3 regions of the Paenibacillus sp. NPDC058367 genome follow, and region 2 is predicted to be linked to each of the others. Evidence: riboswitches for the same ligand, from Rfam matches in the RefSeq annotation. Region 2 holds a riboswitch; each other region holds the start of a gene.
What was found. Region 2 has a riboswitch for cyclic di-AMP ahead of ACFWMP_RS30910 (resuscitation-promoting factor). Riboswitches for the same ligand answer to the same signal wherever they lie in the genome.
Positions count from the first base shown of each region.

Region 1 (7,547 bases), on a different contig from region 2:
TTCAGCCAATATATGAAGGGTATTGCTTTCGTTGATGAAGTAGCCACCATTTCAGAAGCCTTTGATCACCATCCACATATTACGATTGATTATAAGACAGTGACTTTACGACTGAAATCAAATGAGGAAGACGGTATTACAGCTCTAGATATTCGAGAGGCACATGAATTTAATGAAGCCTTTGAGAAAAATCGTTAGTGTCACCCAAACTCATAAATAAACGCCCGTGCGCAGATAGTGAACTATCTTCTGGCACGGGCGTTTTTAGTTGCTTAGGTAGTAGTTACTGTTACTTTTTCTCTGAGAGCCAGAGGGCGACGTTTGCAATCTCCTCAGGGGCTAGCTTTTCTTTAAAGGAAGGCATTTGACCGCGTCCTTTAGTGACGATACTGTAGATTTCTTCAGCATCATGCTGACCGCCTTCATTTTGAAGACTGGGTCCAACTCCACCTTGAAGCTGATCGCCGTGACAGGTGATACAGCTGGCTTTCACGGTTGCTTCGGCCTTTGCCGCATCCAATTGGACTTCCGGCATCGTCGGCTTATTCTGTTCAGCTACCTCTTCTTTACCTGGAAGTGTAAACATAAGTACTACCGCAAAGGCACAGGCGGCAAAAAACAAACCGCTCATGATCCATTTCTGCATCCCAGTTCGTCCCTTCTATGTAAGCTGCTCCCTACATTATAGCTCAAGGTGAAGCGTTATCATAGGGTTTGTGACAAAAAAATGAACGATAATGCCATCAAATCATTGAAAAATATGGAATTTAATATTATTTATCATAGACCATGCAATAAAAAGGTTTGTTTCCTGTGGGGGTTAGGCGTTCATACGTATCGGTAATCGTAAATCCACACTTTTGGTAAGTTCGGATCGCCCGCTGGTTCCAGGTCAATACCTCTAGATCAATCTCACGCTCAGGATAACGAAACAAGGCTGCTTGCACAATTGCATCCATGAATATTTTTCCTAGACCTTTACCGCATAGATCAGGGCGCATACCAATCCCCAAGCGAACAACACCTTCCATTGGAAACAACTGCGCGAATCCACACAAAATCCCTTGCCCATTTAGTATGGAGACATATTGCTCATTCCGTAGCTGAGGGTCACCGAACTCGATTCCAAGAGCCTGCATTTGCTCCCACGGCATCCAGCCGTAAATATTATAAGGGGCAGTGTAATCCCAGTTGCAAATCTCTTCCGCGTGACTGGTCTCCATAGGCGCTACATGAAAAGTAACAGAGGGATTTATCATAAGGTCAAAGGACCTCCTTTCACGGGCGAACTTTAAATGTCTTATATTTCTAGCTTAAAATACTTATGGTCCTTATAAGGACATCGAAGGCGTTTATGCTTGTAACTAATTATATACAAAAAAAGGCATGGTCGACTCAGAAATTTATGAGGATTATTGTTTTACAAATTCTGAGAGGGGTAAATACTAAATAAGACAAAAAACAAGCTCTTCCCCAAGAATCAACATCTTGGAAAAGAGCCTATGTACGATTTACTTATTGAACATCATCATTATCTTCTGTCTCAGAAGCAACAGAATGATAAGCATCCGTGCTCATAATTCGTTTAGCACCGATGTAGCGTTTCACGTAGTAGCTATCACTCAGGGAGCTAATCGTTACACCGCGTGAGGAAGATGCGTGTGCAAACTTGCCTTCACCGACATAAATACCGACATGGGAGACACCCTTACCACTTGTATTGAAGAATACAAGATCACCAGATCTTAAATCATCTTGGGAGATAGCAGTACCCATTTGATACTGGGAACCTGATTGGTGTGGTAGGTTTATACCAATTTTATCAAATACATACATTGTAAATCCGGAGCAATCAAATCCATTTGTGGAGATGCCGCCGGATACGTACTTAGTTCCGATGGTCTTGTCGATCACTTTATCCATTTTGGAATCCGCGAAAGCGCTTCCTGCTCCGATGGTGAAAATAATGGAAAAGCTAAGTACTGCTGCTGCTAGCTTCTTCTTCAAAAGTTTATACCCCTTCCGGATGCCTACGAGGTTAGCTTAAGGGTTCGGTTGAAGGTCCCCTATGACCCCTCTAAAAATGGAGGTCAATTCACCCAAAGTTGGTTCCCCCGTTTTCCTAATAGTTAGGAAACTCGGCTGATACTGTTGATTAGGAATAGCTTGTAATCAATACATGACAAAACCTTTGTAAATAACAACTTAATGATTACAAAAATGTTACTAAAATCTTACTGCAGTTATTGTAACAAACAGAGTGCCGCTTGGCAATCGTTTTTAACATAATCATGCAGAAAAATTCGTTTTTTTAAAGACAAAATGCATATGTAAGCGATAATATTAAACTAATTTTTATATTTATTGAAATTTTTATCAAATAAAAGTGTTTAAAGTCCGTTCAAGAGGTGTAAAGAATATAATAAGGCAAAAGAAAACCTGGATTCGATTAAGTCAATAATCAAACCCAGGTCTATATAATGTAATTGTGAGATTATAGTTGTGGGGAAGTATTAATCGTAGGCTATAGCTTGATATGAGGAAGTACTCATTACTCTTTTAGCACCAACGTAGCGATTGGCCCAGTAGGATTGGCTAAGTGAAGTGATGGTCACGCCATATGAAGATGATGATTGTGCGAATTTTCCGTTTCCAACATAAATGCCGACATGGGATACGCCGTTGCCCAATGTGTTAAAGAAAACTAGGTCACCTGAACGTAATTTACTTTTGGCTACAGGAGTTCCGACATTATATTGAGCTTTTGAAGTACGGGGCAAAGAAAGACCCACCTTCTTGAATACATACGTAGTAAATCCAGAACAGTCAAACCCGGCAGTGCTAGTGCCTCCGGTTTTATAGGCAACTCCAATTGTCTTTGAAATAACACTGTCCATCTTAGAATCTGCAAAGGCACTTCCTCCACCAATAGAGAACGCCATCACAAGTCCTAGCGCCGCAGCGACGCATGCTTTTCTTAAATTCTTCAAAAAAATTGTACCCCTTCCAATGCCTGTGAGGTTAGCTTAAGGATTCGGTAGAAGGTTCCCCTATGATCACTGCAAAGCGAGATCAATTCACCCAAAATATGGTTCCCCCACTTCCCGGTGCAAGGAATTCGGCGTTTTATGCACCAGATAGTGACTTATCGACATGACTACGACAAATACATGAAGTTATGTAGAAATCGTTTCAAATGATTACAAACTTGTTACCAATGGAACAGGACTTATTGTAACAAAGTCTTTACGATTTTGCAAATCCTCATAATTTGTCTATAACGCGAAAGAGTCCCAGCTCCTGATTCAGGAACCGGGACTCTTATATTATGTTCTGTAATGCTTCAAATTATTGTGGAAATGCTTTACTGTGCCATAGATGATATTGAGCTGAAATTCCCCACATTTTGAAGAGTGTTGAGGGCAGTGATGAAAGTTGACGAATAAGAAGTGCTGGTAGGCCAGGACAGAAGATACCCGTTATTCCGCACACTAGCAAAAGGATCAGGCCTGCTGCACCAAGTATGATTGAAATTCCTATTGCCGGAATCAGCGACTTCAAGCAAATGAATAAGGAGGAGAACATCCCCGTGCCGCTGGTATACCCAAACTGCATATATAGAAGGAACAGGCGCACGATAAAGATGTATATAAGCCATGCCAATACGTATGGAACTAGATGAAGTAACAAAGAGTAGTTCAGAAAGGAGGACAAGAATAGCCCGTACATTTTTGGAGCAAGCCAGTATAACGGAAGTAGAGCCAGCGCCCATTCGATTAGACTGAAGATAAACACTGGAAATCCATAAAGCTTCATACCTGGAAAAAAGAACAGGCCACGCTCTCCTTTTCGCTCCTGATGGAGTTCATGCAGTAATCCTGCCCTTATGAAGGGGGAGAGTAGCAGTCGTAAGACAACAAGCCCTAGGAACATCCATAACCAAGTACGTATCGCAGGATCTGTGTTCAAGTTGAACTGCCCTTCGACATAATAGAGTAGTCTGCCCATTCCGCTGCCTCCAGCGTCTTTATCTGGATAACGCAGTAGAATTGGAACGATAGCAGACCGGATGAAGCCGTACATAAAGTAGCCCCAGAGCAGTCGGTAGATGAAGAGCAGAATCAGAATATAAAATTGCTCCTTCATGCTTTGCCAGCCGCGGGTTATCGATGTTCTCACAATCATTCACCTCACCAGACAAGAGTTCCGAGCACGGTTTCAACTAGTTTAGTTACACTTAATGTCCAGCGGGAGAGCGTTTTGGGCTCTATTTCCGCCAGTCTGAAGTTATTAAGATGCTTGTTTTCTAACAGAATGGTATGCTCAGGATCAACCTCAGCAGAGAGAAGAAGCTTATCGCTTAACAATTGGAAGGTAGTCTCTGCTCCTTCACCGCTCCAGACCCGCTCTGTAGCAGAGCCATCGGCGAATGTGAATTTAATGGGAACGTCAACGTAATGGCTCCCTTTGTTTGTAATCTTTACTATGGATTCATAGCTCTGAGCATCGCTGTTGCCATTCTTTTTAATCGTAATCGTATCTACTGAGAAATCAGGAGCACCACCACCATAAATATAATCTTCGAAATAAGGCTGCCATGATTTTTTGGTTACCTTCTCAACGACTTTTTGAAAATCAGACGTAGTGGGGTGCTGGAAACGGAATTTACGTGTGTAAGTGGACATGATGCTGTTCATTGCCTTAGTGCCTACTTGGCGCTCAATATCCTTAAGTACTAGCTTTCCGCGAATATACACATTCCGGCTATAGGATTCTGCCCCGGCATATTTCCATGTTTCTAAATTTAGCGGCTCTGATTTGGTCACCAAGCTGGACTGAAGAGGGAGATTCGTTTTGATGCCATATTCTTGCTCCATGAGTCTGTCTTCAGCATAAGAAGTGAAGCTTTCATCTAGCCAAGCCTCTTCGAATTCATTGCTGGCTACCATGCCGTAAAAGTATTGATGGCCAATTTCATGAACGACGGTTCTTTCAAGTGAGGTGTCAGGAGAAGAGTCTGTGGCTCCAAATGCTGTAATGAGTGTTGGATACTCCATTCCTCCAGCCCCATTCCCCTCCTTAGGCGGAACGATAATAGACAGAGTCGAGTAGGGATAAGGACCATACCATTTGCTGAAGTAGGTCAGAGCTGCCTTAGCGGCCTGAAGGTATCGTTCCTTTAAGTCTTTGTGTAATGGATCGAGATACACCTTAATCCGTACACCAGGCACTTCTGGCGTAGAGAAGGCTTCTTCGGCTACTGTAAAATCAGGGGATGCCGCCCACGCAAAGTCATGGACATCGTCAGCGTAGAACTGATATATTTTTTGATCTTGCTTTAGCTTGGCATTCTTCACAGGAAATCCGGTCGCAGCTACCGTGTAGTCGGAAGGAACCGCAATCGTTACATTAAAGATGCCAAAATCGCTGTAAAACTCAGAGGTGCCGTGATACTGATGCAAATCCCAGCCTTCCTCCTTAACCCCACGTGTGCCCATAGGCTCGTATACACTAAGTTTAGGGAACCATTGCCCAGCCATCACGAAATTGCCTGATGCGCCCATACGGGCAAATATTTTGGGGAGCTGGACCTCGTACTGGAGTTTAAGCGTGACACTTTCTCCACCATTAACCGGCTGTGGGAGATGCACCTTTAGGAGTGTCTTATCGTTGACGTTACCATCATCGGGTTGTACAAATTGCACTCTTTGCATTAGTGATGTTCCTTCTGTTGTGCGCAAATCGGTTAAAGTCATACTTCCGAAGCCGTTCTCTGGCATGGTGTCACCTCTGAGCGTTCCCCCGGACTCCTTCATAAAGGTAGTATCTGGTGAAGCAAAAGCATTTGGATACATATGAAAATATAGATCACTTACCGGTTTTACACCGGGGTGTGTCCAGGTTACCGTCTCAGAAGCGATTAAGGTTTCTGTATCAGGAACAAGCTGAACATCGATGTGATACTCGACAACTCGTTGACTTAATGCCTCTTCTGCTGGAACGGGGGCGCTTTCAGGCAGTGTCTGTTGTGGTGCAGCTGCAGGAGCTGTGCCGCTTGAGGACTTGGCCTCTTTTGAAACAAAGCTAGTAACAGAAGATGTGGAGTTATCCCCCGAATAGACCCATATGCCTCCTAATAGCACGAGGGTGGCCAGGGTCGCAAAGATGATGATGTACCTTAATGACAGTGACTTCATAGTGTGATTCCTCCCGTGACAAGCATCTACGGGATGTATATGTTTGCAATCGCCGCATTATTAGCTAAAATTAAATTATTCGTAAGAGGAAGGGTGTGCACTCGTGGACAACATACAACCGGAGGGCAAGAAACAGATTGCCTTAAATATTGTGAATGCCAAAAGTAAACATAAAGGCTTTGGAGCGGGCTCTATAGAGCTCAATAACGTATCGCCTGTCATTATTGATGGCGGTGAAGCAGTCATTGATATTGGTGCCATGCATGCCAAGAGTAAGGTTGAAAAGGGGATTAAATTCTCCATGAACCGTGAAGATGTACCTAATGGTAGACAGGTTTGGGTAGTATGGGTAGCAGTGGACCGTACACAGGATAGTCAATTCTATGGTGGAATAACGGCCTGCGAAATGTGGATCGATACGGAAGCACGTCGCGGTTGGAAAATTCTCGCCGAGCATGTCAATAAGTTGGATGCTGCTCTAAAACGTAAAATCGATGTGGGAGGGCTTGGCGCAGTTGAAAAAGCTGCCCTCAAATCCCTCTTGATCTCTCATAATGAGGCATGGTGGACTGCGTCCTCCGATGAGCTTAAGGCTGCACTGACCGAGTAGGAACGAATTACCCGGTCAAGGTTACCTGATACAGAAAAAAGGCTTCGACATCCTGAAATAGGAGAGTCGAAGCCTTTTTGAATTGAACACAATGAATTAGTTTACGATTTGCCTGCCGTACTAAGTTTGCGTTTGAGTTGACTTACTCTGGCTTGACTGATCCCAAGAATTTCAGCAAGCTCTTTCTGATTGGCATATGGATGTTCTTCTATGGCCCGCTCCAGGCGTTGGCACATATCCTCTGTCTTCGTCTTCCGGATCGTGCTGCTGTGTTCTGACACTTCGCCTGCAAAATCTTGGCGCGCCTCAGGCACTTGAGACATGCGTTCAGGGTCGGCAATTTCTTTTAGACAGCTACTGCAAATAAATTGCTCTTTATAGTAGGTGACATGGTCGTGGCTTCTGCAAAACGTACATTCTGTCGAGGTGTACTTCCTGAGTATGATGGTGTTATCGTTTAATATAAAAAATTCGATAGGATCACCAATGTCGATATTACGAGTCATACGGATTTCTGCGGGAACCACAATTCTCCCAAGACTGTCTAAACTCCGGATCATGCCTGTATCCTTCATCCCATGTCCCTCATTTACATCTTTATATTTTGGTTGCTACTAACTATTATAGCAGTAATTGTGAGTTAAGAGAATGGGGTGAATATAATTAATGAAGCGGTTACATCCTTTGTGGGAGAAGTGAAAATCGAGTTTGGCCATCCTATGGATTCTACAATAAATAAG
Region 1 covers NZ_JBHXIZ010000013.1:20,906-28,452, reverse strand. Annotated here, with positions in the region: gene ACFWMP_RS31130 (4a-hydroxytetrahydrobiopterin dehydratase) at 1-198, shown strand, start outside; gene ACFWMP_RS31125 (c-type cytochrome) at 290-646, opposite strand; gene ACFWMP_RS31120 (GNAT family N-acetyltransferase) at 774-1,259, opposite strand; gene ACFWMP_RS31115 (C40 family peptidase) at 1,516-2,007, opposite strand; cyclic di-AMP (ydaO/yuaA leader) riboswitch at 2,013-2,154, opposite strand; gene ACFWMP_RS31110 (C40 family peptidase) at 2,514-2,942, opposite strand; cyclic di-AMP (ydaO/yuaA leader) riboswitch at 2,996-3,134, opposite strand; gene ACFWMP_RS31105 (hypothetical protein) at 3,349-4,179, opposite strand; gene ACFWMP_RS31100 (M1 family metallopeptidase) at 4,191-6,197, opposite strand; gene ACFWMP_RS31095 (YwhD family protein) at 6,301-6,807, shown strand; gene ACFWMP_RS31090 (AbrB/MazE/SpoVT family DNA-binding domain-containing protein) at 6,909-7,382, opposite strand.
Region 1: another riboswitch for cyclic di-AMP. It lies ahead of ACFWMP_RS31110 (C40 family peptidase); the one in region 2 lies ahead of ACFWMP_RS30910 (resuscitation-promoting factor).

Region 2 (7,547 bases):
GGCACTCGTCAGCGATGCCGGTTTACCAGCCATTTCCGACCCTGGTGCAGACCTTGTAGCCCTTGCCATAAGTCATGGTATACCAGTAATTCCTATACCCGGAGCTAACGCAGCTTTGTCAGCATTAATTGCCTCTGGTCTGCCTACGACTACTTTCACTTTTATCGGCTTCTTACCTCGAGAACGTAAAGATATCCGTGCGGTATTAAGTCCACTTCGTTCGGCGCAAGGGACTATACTGTTCTACGAATCTCCACATCGCGTGGTGAAGACACTGGCTCATCTCCATGAAGCATTTGGCAATCGGCGAATTGTGCTTGCTCGTGAACTGACGAAGAGATATGAGGAGTTTCTACGTGGGACGATCGAGGAATGTACGGATTGGCTCGCTGAACATCCACCGCTTGGTGAGTATGTTATCGTCGTTGAAGGCGAGAGCAAGGAAGATGCTGAAATGGCGGAATCGGCTTGGTGGCGCCAGTTAAATATTGAAGAACATGTTGCTCATTACGAAGCAGCAGATATGCCGCGTAAAGAAGCTATGAAAAAAGCAGCCTCTGATCGTGGTGTGTCAAAGCGGGATATTTATAACGCACTTCTGGATAAAACGGAGCAGCAGTAAGTATTATTGACGGATTCTAATTCTAAGAGGCTAACAAGGTGCGGAGGGGTATTACGAAGCTGACGAGATTCTAGCCTGAAGGTGGTTCCCAAAAGGAAGCCCAAGATAGACCAGATCATGGTAAAAACTCGATTTGCTTCATGCTCTCACCGCATTCCCCATCATTATTAGGTGTCATGAGGGGAGTTAATCCTTGTAGACACCTTTTGGGCAGGAAACACAGGTGATTGCAGAAAAAAAATACCTCCCGCGGTCACGGGAGGTCAAGGAGATATGAAAAGGTTAGAATTAACAATTTGATTAGTTCTATTATATACTATTTATTTTAGTTTGTCACAGGGGTAGGGATAGTAGAAATGCATTCATGACAAACTATTTTTCCTTTGAAGTAAGTTACGTTCTCAGCGTTGCCGCAGAAAATGCAGGCAGGCTCATATTTCTTAAGCATAATGCGCTCACCATCAACGTAAATTTCAAGTGCGTCTTTTTCACCAATGCCAAGAGTACGGCGCAATTCAATGGGAATAACTACCCGTCCAAGTTCGTCTACTTTTCTTACAATTCCTGTTGATTTCATCATAACAATCGTTACTCCTCTCAATGTTCCAAAAACGTCATTATTCGACATTGTTCACTGTTTTATGATATTTATAATACCAACGATTCCCAAAACAGTCAACCTTTTTTCATCTGTTGAATAAGTGCTTTTTCACGAAAACTTTGAATTCCCTATAACAATCACGAATTCTAAAAAAAGTGAAAAAATAAACTTTGTCGATTTACCAAGACTAAAAACGTCACTATTCGACAAAGTACGACATAATTATTTATTATATACTTATATTGGTTAAAATCATACTAAATTTAATAAAGGAGTTGATCTCATGAAGCAGCCGCTCACAGAAGAAAAGGTTTTCAAAGATCCGGTTCACAATTATATCCATGTGCAGGATACTATTATTTGGCGACTAATAAATACAAAGGAATTTCAGCGTTTACGTCGTATTCGCCAGCTGGGTACCTCGTATCTTACTTTTCATGGCGCAGAGCATAGTCGGTTTTCTCATTCCCTAGGGGTGTACGAAATTACACGTAGAATTATTTCGCAATTTGAACGAAGCGGGTATAAGGATTGGATTCCTGAAGAAAGTCTGCTCACCTTGTGTGCGGCCTTGCTGCATGATCTGGGACACGGTCCATTTTCCCATTCTATAGAAGAAGCTTTTGAAATGAATCATGAGGATTGGACTTGTCGAATTATTCTGGAGGACACAGAGATTACTGAGATCTTGCGTGATGTGGAGGAGGATTTTCCTCGTAAAGTAGCCTCTGTAATCGCTAAAACTTATGAGCATGAAATTGTTGTAAATCTGGTTTCGAGTCCGCTAGATGCTGATCGCATGGATTATTTGCTGCGTGATGCGTACTATACAGGTGTAAACTATGGAACGATCGACATTGATCGGATTTTAAGAATGCTGCGTCCTTATAATGGTCGAATTGTTGTAAAAGAATCGGGAATGCATGCCATTGAAGATTATTTAATGTCGCGTTATCAAATGTACTGGCAAGTCTATTTTCATCCGGTGACACGCAGCTCAGAGATTATTTTGCGACAAATTTTTCGTAGAGCCAAGGAGCTTTTCCAAGAGGGGTACAATTTTAGTTTCATGATTAATCCACTGGAGGATTTGTTCCGTGGTGAGGTGACAGTGAAGCAGTATTTAATGCTGGATGAAGCACTGGTACAGACGGCTTTTATGCAGTGGACGCTTGAGAAAGATGAGCTACTAAGCGACTTGTGTACCCGTTTTATTCATCGTAAACTTTATAAATATGTTGAGGTGGAGAATCTCGATACAGAAATGATTACTGAAATTCGCAGCAGTTTTGCGGCAGCGGGACTTCACCCAGAATATGATTTGGAGATTGATTTTCCGACAGATCTGCCCTATGATGTGTTCCGTCCGGGAGAAGCTTTTGACAATAAACAAATTCTGCTGCTTGATCGGCATGATCATCTGCGGGAAATTTCAGAGGTGTCGGATATTGTGCGTTCTATTAGCGGCATTCACCGTGGAAGATATCATCTTTATTTTCCTCAGGATAAGTTAAGAAATGCGCTTACGCGATTGCCTGCTTCTATTGCAGAGATTTTTGCAAAATAATACAAGAAAATATGGGATTTTTGACAAGAAGAGTAGAAAAATAAGATATCACGGATAGCGTGAAACTTATATTGTTATATATCTAAAAAAGAACAAGGAGTGAGGGTTAAAATGTTTCTGTTTGACACACATACGCATCTGGATGCACCTCAATTCGACGAGGATCGCGAAGAAGTTATCGCTCGTGCTGTAGAAGCAGGAGTTAGCAAGATGATTAATATCGGATTTAATCGGGAGACGATTCCCTCAACGATGAAGCTGGCGGAATCTTATGATTATATTTATGCGGCAGTGGGTTGGCATCCTCAGGATGCGATTGATATGAAAGAAGGAGATCTCGATTGGATCGCTTCTCTATGCAGTCATAAAAAAGTAGTGGCTATTGGTGAAATCGGACTGGATTATTACTGGGATACTTCTCCCAAGGATGTGCAACATGAAGTTTTTCGCAAGCAAATTGGACTAGCCCGTGAATTAAATATGCCGATTTGTATTCATGATCGTGATGCACATGAGGATGTTGTACGGATTTTACGGGAGGAAAAAGCAAATGAGGTTGGAGGCGTGATGCACTCGTTCTCAGGAAGCTGGGAAACAGCTAAAATGTGCTTGAATCTTGGTTTTCATTTATCCTTTGGAGGACCCATTACGTTCAAAAATGCAAGAGTGCCAAAAGAAGTGCTTGCGCAGACACCACTAGACCGATTATTGATCGAAACCGATGCTCCATATTTGACTCCACACCCCTTCCGCGGGAAGCGAAATGAGAGCGCTCATGTGAAGCTTGTAGCAGAGGCAGCAGCTGAAATTAAAGGGTTAACATGGGAAGAATTGGCTAAAATAACGTATGCGAACGCACTGGAACGATTTGGGATTGAGTGAAAACGGGAGCAAAACAGGTGAAAAATAGAGAATGGCCGATATATTAAACTTTTTTAATATAAAAACGGCTGAATATTACAATATTTTAACCATATTTTTGCGTAAACGTGGTTGAATCGTCCTTTACAACATGCATCAAAACAGGATATCATCTTTTCAGTGATGTGAGCTGTGTTATAGTGACAGCCATTGATTCATGGATCGTCTCGCTGAGTCTCCGTATGGAGAACGGGGGAACCAATATTGACCTACCGCATGCCTGTATTTTAAATACGGTTTAGACGTGCCGTAGGACAGTATTTGATTTCTTCACGTGGTCTTTGGGGTGAATTTAAGGGCAACCGCCATGAGCGGGTGACCTGAAATAGGGCGTCTCTCTTTCGTCCGAACCCGACAGCTAACCCCGTAAGCGCAAGTAAGAGAGGCAACCTCGTGCACAAGCATTCTCTATTCTGATATTGGAGAAGCCACGAAAGAGTCCTCAGTTGAACTCTTTTTAGGCTTTTTTATTTTTGAATAAATAGAATGTTGCCCACATACTGTTATATAACAGGGGTGGGAGTAGCTGTGCCGAGCAGGCGATCCATGAGCAGGAGACGCTAAGTTATTACGTGCGTGTCCTGTGACAATCTCAAATAGTTTCGTCAAAGGAATTCAGTCCTCATGATATACAATTGACGACGGGGCTATGTAAGGAGGATGGAGAGAATGGGCGTATTCCAACCAGAAGTATCCCATGATTCGCAGTCATCCAGCAGGTCTTTCGCATTACGGTGGGAGCAAGTAAATACTCGCGTACTTTTACTTGCAGGCGTGATTTCAGTCGCTATCGCGCTACTTATTCTGCTGTACGTACACGGTCAAAGTAACAAACAATTATTTTTAGTAATAGACGGGCAAACACAGACGCTTGAAACGCGGGAAGCGCTTCTTGGTGATGTGTTGGAGAAAGAGCAAATTTCGCTGCAGCCGCATGATGAACTATCTTTAGGTCTGAGTGATGAAATAAAAGACGGTGACCGTGTCGTTATCAATCGTGCGCAGAAAATTAGTCTTACTGCGGATGGAGCAACAAAAACGTTATATACGACCGAGGACACAATTGGTAAAGCAATTGAGAAAATGGGCATTACCCTAGAAGGTCATGATAAGATTTTCCCTTCGTTAGACACCACCATTTCTGCAAACATGGAGGTTAAGATTGTTCGCATCAACAAACAGACCGTACAGCGAACAACTAACTTACCCTTCAGAGTCATCAAGACAGCAGACCCCTCCCTTACTGTGGGAACAGTTAGAGTGGCACAGGCAGGCAAACCAGGCGTCATGATTCAGCATATTGAGAAGATCTACCAAGACGGAGAACTGGCCTCTATGCGCATGATTGGTAAGGAAGTACAAACGGTAACGAAAGATAAGATTATTGCCGTTGGTACCAAAGCACTTCCTAAGCCGGCTGTAGCTAAGACTACAACAACTTCCAAATCAAACACCACTTCAAAAACGGCTAAGGTTAGCGCTAAGACTAATAATGTCACAAGCAAGGCTGGCGTAGACTTTGAGTACAAGAAGATGATTAAGAACGTCTCCATGACAGCTTATTCATCAGAAGAGCCAGGTATTGGTAACAAAACTGCTTCCGGAACACGCGTAACGGAAGGTCGTACAATTGCGGTAGACCCGAATGTAATTCCTATTGGCTGGTGGGTATATATCGAGGGGCTTGGATTCCGCCGAGCAGAAGATACTGGCGGTGCCATTAAAGGCAATAAAGTAGATGTCTATTACGATTCACTGAGCCATGTGCGTAATTTCGGTCGTAAATCACGTACCGTTTATGTGATTGGACCTGTGAAGCCGGAGTTAAACTAGGCTGAAGCTTTTGCAAATTATTCTTTGATAAGCTATAGTGATGATAACCGTTAAGGAACGCCAGATGATCATTTCGTTGATCGCAGAGCAACCGCTCATCACTTATACATTCTTTAACCAAAAGAAGAGGAGCGAAACCTCTTCTTTTTTGCTTTTTTTGGAAGGAGTCAAGAGATATGATTAAGGAATTAATTGTCGTTGAAGGTAAGAGTGATACCGTCGCTGTTAAACGCGCTGTAGAAGCAGATACGATCGAAACAGGGGGCTCGGCTGTAGACCGGACCGTAATTGCGAAGATCGCGCTTGCTATGGAGCGTAGAGGAGTGATTATCCTTACTGACCCGGATCATGCGGGTGAACGAATTCGTAAGATTGTGTCCGCAAAGGTGCCGGGCTGTAAGCATGCCTTCATTCCTGAGAAGGACGCAACCCGCAAGGGAGATATCGGTGTGGAGAACGCTTCACCAGAGGCGATTCGTCATGCGCTGCGGAATGTACATACCTCTTTTGAAGGTGCACCTGCTTTAATTGGACTTGATGATTTAATGGCCGCTGGAATGCTTGTACACCCTCGGGCAGCTGAAAGACGTATGGCACTTGGTAATTTGCTTGGAATCGGATATTGTAATGGCAAGCAGCTGTACAAGCGGCTGGCGATGTTTGGAATTACGCGGGAGGAATTTGCCGGAGCTCTCGCCCAAATTGATCAGGGGGGCATTACTTCATGAGTGGTAGAGAGGAAATTTCGACTCCAAAACGGACGAAAGAAATTATTCAACGTTATGGATTCAAGTTCAAGAAGAGCTTAGGACAGAATTTTTTGATTGATCAAAATATATTGGACAAGATTGTTGACGCTGCTGGGCTAGATAGCGAATCAGGGGCATTGGAAATCGGTCCTGGGATTGGTGCCCTGACGGAGCGTTTGGCGCTAACCGCTGGTGCAGTGACCGCTGTGGAGATCGACCGTAGGCTGATTCCTATTTTAAGGGACGTACTTTCCCCTTATCCGCATGTTAAGGTTCGTAATGATGATGTTCTGAATGTAAATCTGCAGGAGCTGTTCAAAGAAGATTTTGCATCCGTGAACAAGGTAAGCGTAGTTGCCAATCTGCCGTATTATGTAACTACTCCGATTCTGATGAAGCTGCTCGAAGAGAAGCTTCCGCTTGATAACATTGTTGTAATGATTCAGAAAGAGGTTGCGGAGCGTATGGCCGCTTCTCCGGGAGGAAAGGAATACGGGAGTCTTAGCATTGCCGTGCAGTACTACAGCGAGCCTGAGCTCGTCTGCATTGTGCCGCGTACGGTGTTCATTCCTCAACCTAATGTGGAGTCCGCTGTAATCCGTCTAAAGGTAAGAGAGCGTCCACCGGTAGAAGTTGAGAGTGAGAAGCACTTCTTTGAGGTCGTCCAAGCTTCTTTCACACAGCGTCGCAAGACGATTGCTAACAATCTCAAGGCTCGTTACTTCCCTGAAGAGGGACGTGAGCGTCTGGAGGCTTTACTCGCAGAAGCTGGTATTGAACCAACACGTCGTGGAGAAACGTTAAGTCTAGAAGAATACGCCCGATTAAGCGGTGTTCTGTTGGCTGCTGGAATTGAATAAGCTAAAAACATAGCTAGTTATGAACCAACTGAGGCCTTTGCCCATACGATGGGGTAGAGGTGGTGGTTGTAATGAATTTAGGAGACTTGGTCGTTCGTAAATCTTATGGCGGAGATTTGACTTTTCGTGTAGATCATATTGTGCAGGACAGAGCCGTCATTAAAGGCACAGATTTCCGTCTGTTGGCGGATTCTCCTCTGAATGACTTGGTTCAAGTGCCTCCTACCCGAATTACGGAACGAGGACAGCAGGCACAGATTAAAGCGAATGAATCACTGACACAGCTGCGGAAAGACCGACAGGAGCAAAGTCAGAGGAGCGGGAGCGCTCTATCAGAAGGAGCATGGGCTCCATCGCCCAAGGAAGCTGCTTATTTTGAAGTGCCGGGAAAAGT
Region 2 covers NZ_JBHXIZ010000012.1:45,614-53,160, reverse strand. Annotated here, with positions in the region: gene rsmI (16S rRNA (cytidine(1402)-2'-O)-methyltransferase) at 1-622, shown strand, start outside; gene ACFWMP_RS30925 (AbrB/MazE/SpoVT family DNA-binding domain-containing protein) at 948-1,202, opposite strand; gene ACFWMP_RS30920 (HD domain-containing protein) at 1,507-2,790, shown strand; gene ACFWMP_RS30915 (TatD family hydrolase) at 2,902-3,672, shown strand; cyclic di-AMP (ydaO/yuaA leader) riboswitch at 3,870-4,099, shown strand; gene ACFWMP_RS30910 (resuscitation-promoting factor) at 4,381-5,544, shown strand; gene rnmV (ribonuclease M5) at 5,721-6,272, shown strand; gene rsmA (16S rRNA (adenine(1518)-N(6)/adenine(1519)-N(6))-dimethyltransferase RsmA) at 6,269-7,153, shown strand; gene yabG (sporulation peptidase YabG) at 7,225-7,547, shown strand, end outside.

Region 3 (7,547 bases), on a different contig from region 2:
ATTGTGGATGTACGGAAAGGAAGCCGCGGCAGATGCCGTGGCTTTTTTATTTTTTGTGTATGTATCGTAAAAGTTATTTGGAAGATAGTTGAGGGAGTTAGACAACGGATAGATTACCACTAGGCAGCAAATCCTCTTGAGCAGTCAGTTGCTCCCGCACACGCCTAAGCTGTGCTTTTAGGACAGGAACACTCTTTTGCAGAATGATGCTTATTTGAGGTAAAGATAGCTTTAGGCCATACCACATCGTTTTTATAAGCTGTTCCTCCCAAGGCAATGTCTTGGCAGACAGAAGAGACCGGCGTGCGTAATAATCGGCGCATTGTCGGATACAAGAGCGGTAAGCCTCGATAGAGAATAGCTGGCTGTCGAAGCTTTTTTGACGGAATATTTTATGAAGCTCTTTAAAAGTACGGATAGTAACCTTCTCGGCTTCTACTGATTGTTGTAACAACATGGAACTGAGCGTATAGATATCATTCGTGCACTTTTGAACACACTCTGCAAATATAGTTCTACGGGGTGATTCGGAAGGTAAGGGGTCAGGCATGATAAACACGATCCTTTCAGAATGGGTTATGGGATGAACTTATAATAAAGAAAAGTAAGAAATGGATTTGTTGATAAGCTCGGCGGTATCAGGTTCTGGATAACTATGTTTTTGAAGCGCTACACTGGATGGTTTATAATATAGCCGCCCTCCTTTGGAATCTCTCCCACCAGCGACAGCTCTGTACAGACGACCTTGCTCAATGTGCCCTGCCAAGGATTTACCCTGCAGCTTGGCTTTTAAATCCTGTAAAGCACCTTGCACTAGCTCAAACTGAGTCTGATCCCACTCTGAACCATGGGTACGTACTTTATCTATCGCTTCCTCTAGCCGGCAATGGTATATCATTCTGAGAAAAGAACTCCATTTAATAAGATCGAAAGTTTTGGTATTGGCAGAGATAAGACATGCCCCCCAGCTGCTACCTCCTTTACAGGTAAGTTTCAGGATGCCATAACGGCTGTCTTGATCAGCCTCCATTCCATAGTGAATAGGCTCTGGTGAATCAAAGACGAATACTTCTATGCGAGATAGTCTTCGCTGGTCCATGACAGGTTTCTCCTCCTTAGGTTTCCAAAAGCTTAAGATTTACATGGTGAATGACGTTAGCCTTCTCTATACAGGCGAGCATTTCAGCTTCATTCTCACAGACTGCGGCATGCTCCAGCCATAGTCGGAATTTCTGTTTGCGTATAACGGATAAATGTAAGGGAAAGGTGTTGCCGGATCTCATTACGTACCAACCGACTGCAACTTCTTTCCACGGTTCCTTAAAAGCGGTGAGCCACGGAAAACGTTGGTGTGCTGACCAATCCTGCAGCTGTTGCTTTTCTCGGATATTTTTATATATTTCGTATATAATTGTTCGGTCCATACAGTATTCACAGGTAGATGGGCTGCTGAAATGGCGAAGTGATTCAATCTGCTTCTGACCAAAAGCATAGCCGACAATAGTTCTGTGATGATCCTCTTCGAACCACAACGCTCCAAAGCAAACATAATTTAGACTTATCGGCTCAAGTAGCCCTTGCTGAGTTCCCCAATAATAGTGTTTCATTCCTTTCACCCCGTCCAGCATGCTATCACCCTATAGATTCAGGTAACGCAAAAACCGCAGCAAGAGGAGGACCTCTGCTGCGGTTTTGGAATACAGGTATACACACACCTGTGCCAAAGCGTGGCGGATCAAGGGTCTCTCTCTTTACGCTTACGAGGTTAGCTGTCGGATTCGGACGGTGAGAGTCGCCCTACCTATGTGAGACTTGAACAGTCTCCTTCGGATTCACCCCAAGTAGGCCATGTGGCCTGATGGTTCCCCCGTTCCCTGCAAATGCAGGAACTCAGCGTTGAATGTATTTCGTGAAATAGATTCAACCCGAATCATACTCTTTTCAAGGTGTTTCTGTAAAAACAGAAAGTGTTCTTTTGAGCGCAATTTAAACCAAATCCTGCCTACTACGACGAAAAAGGGAACCAAATAGGTATTTATTGCGAGTTATCGGGCTTCTTCCTCGCTTAATCTCGCTTTCTTGTTTCCTTTCTTATATAGGCGATTTTTGGTGATTTCACTAATCGTGGTGAATAAAATCACATGGTATGACCGTTTTTCGCTAATGGATTGAAACTCGAGTAAACAAGAGATATAGAGAGATTGGATATCAAGTAAGCGCTATCCAATGCGAAAATAGTTTTTAATTTGCATTATTTTGGCATCAATCAGGTTTTACAATACTTCCTGCATAAGGGTATGATTACTCCTGTTTCAACAACAATCGAATATTTGATCCGCTTAATTTCCGATAAGGAAAGCGGGGGAACCAACAATCGGCAGACGATGTGAGAGTCGGAAGCCGGTTATGGGGTGAATCCTGTAGAAGATGCCAGTGAGCTCGCATCTATACAGGTAGGGCGACTCTCACCGCCCGAATCCGACAGCTAACCTCGTAAGCGTATGGAGAGAGGATGAGTGCAATGTGACCGCTAGCGAGCCACAGAGGAGAATCCTTTGTGGCTTTTTGCTGTGCTTTTTTAAGCAAAGCATTTATGGAAAACCTCACGAAGAGGTCGTTATATTCATCATTAGCGGTAGCTTTTTTTTCAAGATCAGGGTGATCAAGCTCTGATCTTACAAGCAAAGCATTTGAGGAGAATAAGAGATGACAGATCAGAATGAATATGTACTGGTATGTGCGCCAACGAAGGCAGGCGAACATTTTATTAAGCTTCTAAAATTCAGAGGCATTAAGATGGCCGGATTGACCAACAACTTGCCTGAGAAGGCCCTACTCGAAGAGATGGGGATTGAACAAGTCGTTCTAGTTGATACCCGCCATCAGAATACTTGGTTTCGCCCGCCGTTTCCGGTAGGCCGGGTATATCTGTTCGAGAGCAGCTTTACGTTATGCTGCCGTTACATTCAGATGTGCCGTACCTGGACGACACAGCCGATTTTTGTAATTACAAGCTCAATAAATCCTAGATTGGTCTATAAAAGACTTGGCGCGAGTTATGTAATCTATTCCCACAGCGGTGATGCTGATTTTCTGGTAGATAGATCACCTCATTAAGGATAAAAGAAGGAGTGCGGAAGATATGATGGATCTGTATATGGTGGCTTCGTTAGCTGTAATTTACGGGTTATTTTATGGATTTATGCGCTGGTGTGCAGGTGTAGTTGAGGATACGGGGAGGGATAAGCTGTGATTCTAGTAATCGCTGTTACCCTACTGCTGTTTATATATCTGGTTTATGCATTGATTCATCCGGAGAAATTTTAAGGAGGGGCATTCATGGGCATTTTGCAAATTGTTGCTGTAATCGTAATTCTCATCTTGCTGGTTAAGCCGATGGGCACGTATTTATATTATGTGTTTTCTAATGAACCGAACCGTACGGATCGATGGTTTGGAGGTATGGAAAAAGGAATTTTTAAGCTGATCGGCCTGAAAAAACGGGACGGTATGTCCTGGAAGAAGTATGCGCTCAGCTTTGTTTTAACGAATATCGTACTGGTTACTTTCAGCTATATCTTTCTTCGATTGCAGCGGGGTTTACCACTAAATCCGAATGGAATTGCGGATATGGAACAGACGCTTTCGTTCAATACGGTGATTAGTTTTATGACTAATACAAACCTGCAGCATTACAGCGGGGAGACGGGACTTTCGTATTTTTCACAAATGGCTGTCATCACGATGATGATGTTCACGTCTGCAGCGAGCGGATTTTCTGTTGCGGTTGCCTTTGTCAGAGGGATCACAGGACGGAAATCAGTCGGGAACTTCTTCGAGGATTTCGTTAAAGCACATATTCGTGTATTCATTCCTCTAGCTCTGCTGGTTTCATTGGTACTGGTAGGACTACATGTGCCGCAAACACTCAAGCCATCGCTTGAAGTCACTACACTAGAGGGGCAAACGCAACAAATTGCTATCGGTCCAGTAGCTTCTCTGGAATCGATCAAGCATTTGGGCACCAATGGTGGCGGCTTCTTCGGAGCCAATTCATCGCATCCTTTTGAGAACCCTAATCCACTTACGAACGTGCTAGAGATTCTCTCTATGTGGATGCTGCCAGCTTCGCTCCCTTATATGTACGGATTGTTTGCCAAGAACAAACGTCAGGGCTGGGTAATTTTTACCGCAATGATGACCTTGTTTGTTCTGCTATTAAGCCTAAACTTCTATGCTGAATCGAAAGGCAATCCGGCGATCAATGCACTAGGAATAGAATCTTCACAAGGTAGTATGGAAGGTAAAGAGGTGCGCTTCGGCATACCGCAGTCTTCCTTGTTTACTTCAGTAACAACCGCAGCTACGACAGGTAGTGTTAACAATATGCATGATACGCTGACGCCGCTGGGAGGCATTACGCCTCTTGCACTGATGATGCTCAACAATGTCTTCGGTGGTAAAGGTGTCGGACTGATCAATATGCTGATGTATGCGATTCTGGGTGTCTTCCTGTGCGGTCTCATGGTCGGCAGGACACCGGAGTTCCTCGGACGGAAAATAGAGGCCAAGGAGATGAAGCTGATTGCCATAGCGATCCTTGTGCATCCGTTCATTATCCTTGTGCCAACCGCAGCTGCGTTCCTGACCGATTTGGGGCAAGGGGCGATTACGAACACTGGATTCCATGGACTCAGCCAAGTGTTATATGAATATGTCTCTTCTGCCGCGAACAATGGTTCAGGATTTGAAGGGCTTGCAGACAATACAACTTTTTGGAATGTCACAACCGGGATTGTCATGCTGCTAGGTCGTTATGTCTCTATCATTGCAATGCTGGCGGTAGCAGATTCTCTGCTTAAGAAGAAGCCGGTTCCTGAGACGATTGGCACGTTCCGCACAGACAATGGACTGTTTACGGGAATTCTGATTGGTACAGTAGTGATTATCGGTGCGTTGACGTTCCTGCCGGTCATTGTACTCGGCCCCATTGCAGAATATCTAACCTTACGGTAGGAAGAGGGAGAATAAGATGAGTACTGTAAAAAGAAAAAAGCTGCTGACGGGACCCATACTCCTTAGCGCTGTAAAGGATAGTTTTATAAAGCTTAACCCAGTAACGCTAATCAAAAATCCCGTCATGTTCGTGGTAGAGGTCGGTACGATCATTGTCCTCCTCATGGTGCTGGCTCCTGGATATTTTAATGCAGAGCAATCGATAGGCTTCAATATCACAGTGTTGTTCATTCTGCTGTTTACAGTGCTGTTTGCGAACTTCGCTGAAGCACTGGCAGAAGGCCGGGGGAAAGCCCAAGCCGATTCGCTCAAGAAAACAAAACAAGATATCACAGCTAACAAACTGGTTGGAGGAGCGGTGAAGACAGTCTCTTCCTCCGAGCTGCGTAAAGGAGATATCGTCATTGTCAGTCAGGGAGAACTCATCCCTGGTGACGGTGAGGTGATTGAAGGGCTGGCTTCCGTAGATGAATCAGCGATTACAGGTGAATCTGCACCTGTAATCAAGGAGGCTGGTGGGGACTTTGGCTCCGTTACAGGCGGTACACGGGTCGTCAGTGATGAGATTAAAGTCAGAATTACAAGTGATCCTGGTGAGTCGTTTCTAGATCGAATGATCTCTCTTGTTGAAGGGGCGAAACGTCAGAAGACACCTAACGAAATTGCGCTAAATACGCTTTTGATCAGTCTGACGCTGATTTTCTTGATTGTAGTAGTGACCTTGCGGCCGATTGCAACTTATCTAGGTGTTGATCTTGATATTCCGGTTATGATCGCCTTGTTGGTCTGTCTGATCCCGACAACTATCGGGGGACTGCTATCCGCAATCGGAATAGCGGGTATGGACCGGGTGACCCAGTTTAATGTACTCGCGATGTCTGGTAAGGCCGTTGAGGCTGCTGGCGATATTAATACGATGATCCTAGATAAGACCGGTACGATTACCTTTGGGAACCGGATGGCGAGTGAATTTGTACCAGTCGGAAATGAATCCGAAGCGGAGCTTACGGCATGGGCGGCCATCAGTTCCCTAAAGGATGAGACGCCTGAGGGACGTTCTGTAATTGAGCTGGCCAAAAAGCTGGAACGCAGCTATGACAGCAAGCTTGCTGAAGGTGGCGAATTCGTAGAGTTTAAGGCCGAAACTCGGATGAGTGGTATTGACCTGCAAGATGGACGCTGCGTACGCAAAGGTGCGGTAGACTCCGTGAAGAAATGGGTACAGTCGAAAGGCGGTGTCATTCCCGCGAACCTCGACAGTAATTCTGATGCCATCGCCCGGATGGGGGGGACCCCGTTAGCGGTTGCGGTAGACAATCGGATCTATGGACTTATTTACTTGAAGGATACCGTTAAGCCAGGCATGAAAGAGCGGTTTGATGAGCTGCGGAAAATGGGGATCAAGACCATCATGTGTACGGGTGACAATCCGCTGACCGCAGCTACGATTGCCCGTGAAGCGGGGGTAGATGATTTCATCGCTGAAAGTACACCTGAGGATAAAATAGCAGTCATTCGCCGCGAACAGAACGAGGGTAAGCTGGTTGCGATGACCGGGGATGGTACAAATGATGCCCCTGCCCTTGCGCAAGCTGATGTGGGCTTAGCCATGAATAGCGGCACTACAGCTGCTAAGGAAGCAGCAAATATGGTCGATTTGGACTCCGACCCTTCGAAGATTATAGAGGTCGTAGCGATTGGTAAACAGCTGCTGATGACGCGGGGTGCGTTAACAACCTTTAGTATCGCGAATGATATCGCGAAGTATTTCGCTATTATTCCGGCGATGTTCATGCTCGCCATTCCTGAAATGGAAGCCCTGAATGTAATGGGACTAGGCTCGCCAAGCTCGGCTATAATATCCGCCTTAATATTTAATGCGATTATTATTCCGCTGCTCATCCCACTGGCTATGAAGGGTGTGTCGTATAAAGCTATGAGCTCTACGAAGCTGCTTGGACGTAATATATTTATCTATGGGCTAGGCGGAGTGGTTGTTCCATTTGCTGGCATCAAGCTCATTGATATGATCGTAAGTGTATGGATTTAACGACGTGTTGACTAATCATTGAAAGGGTGAGAGCATCGTGAATAACGGAAACGCCATGGAGGACACTGAAGAGCAGTTATCATCATCGAAAGGTGCTTATTTCTTTATTATTGTACGACTAAGTTTAGTATTTATTATTCTCTGCGGAGTGATCTATCCTCTGACAACTACAGCGCTTGCCCAGGTTCTAATGCCGTCGCAAGCGAACGGCAGCTTGCTTAAGAATGATGCTGGAGTAGTTGTAGGCTCGGAACTCATTGGGCAGAACTTTACGAACCCAGGACTATTTCATGGTCGTGTGTCTAGTATTGAGTATAAAGCAGAAGCCTCAGGGTCCAATAACTACGCTCCATCCAATCCGGATATGCTGCAGCGGACAAAGGATTTCATTACGCAGTGGAAGCTCGATAATCCGGATGTGCCCGTGAACAAATTGCCAGTTGATTTGGTCACCAACTCGGGTTCGGGGCTTGATCCGCAT
Region 3 covers NZ_JBHXIZ010000005.1:432,399-439,945, forward strand. Annotated here, with positions in the region: gene ACFWMP_RS25230 (hypothetical protein) at 1-70, shown strand, start outside; gene ACFWMP_RS25235 (hypothetical protein) at 98-457, opposite strand; gene ACFWMP_RS25240 (hypothetical protein) at 590-1,099, opposite strand; gene ACFWMP_RS25245 (hypothetical protein) at 1,116-1,607, opposite strand; cyclic di-AMP (ydaO/yuaA leader) riboswitch at 1,741-1,906, opposite strand; cyclic di-AMP (ydaO/yuaA leader) riboswitch at 2,327-2,516, shown strand; gene ACFWMP_RS25250 (hypothetical protein) at 2,707-3,117, shown strand; gene kdpF (K(+)-transporting ATPase subunit F) at 3,250-3,327, shown strand; gene kdpA (potassium-transporting ATPase subunit KdpA) at 3,340-5,016, shown strand; gene kdpB (potassium-transporting ATPase subunit KdpB) at 5,033-7,066, shown strand; gene kdpC (potassium-transporting ATPase subunit KdpC) at 7,122-7,547, shown strand, end outside.
Region 3: another riboswitch for cyclic di-AMP. It lies ahead of ACFWMP_RS25250 (hypothetical protein); the one in region 2 lies ahead of ACFWMP_RS30910 (resuscitation-promoting factor).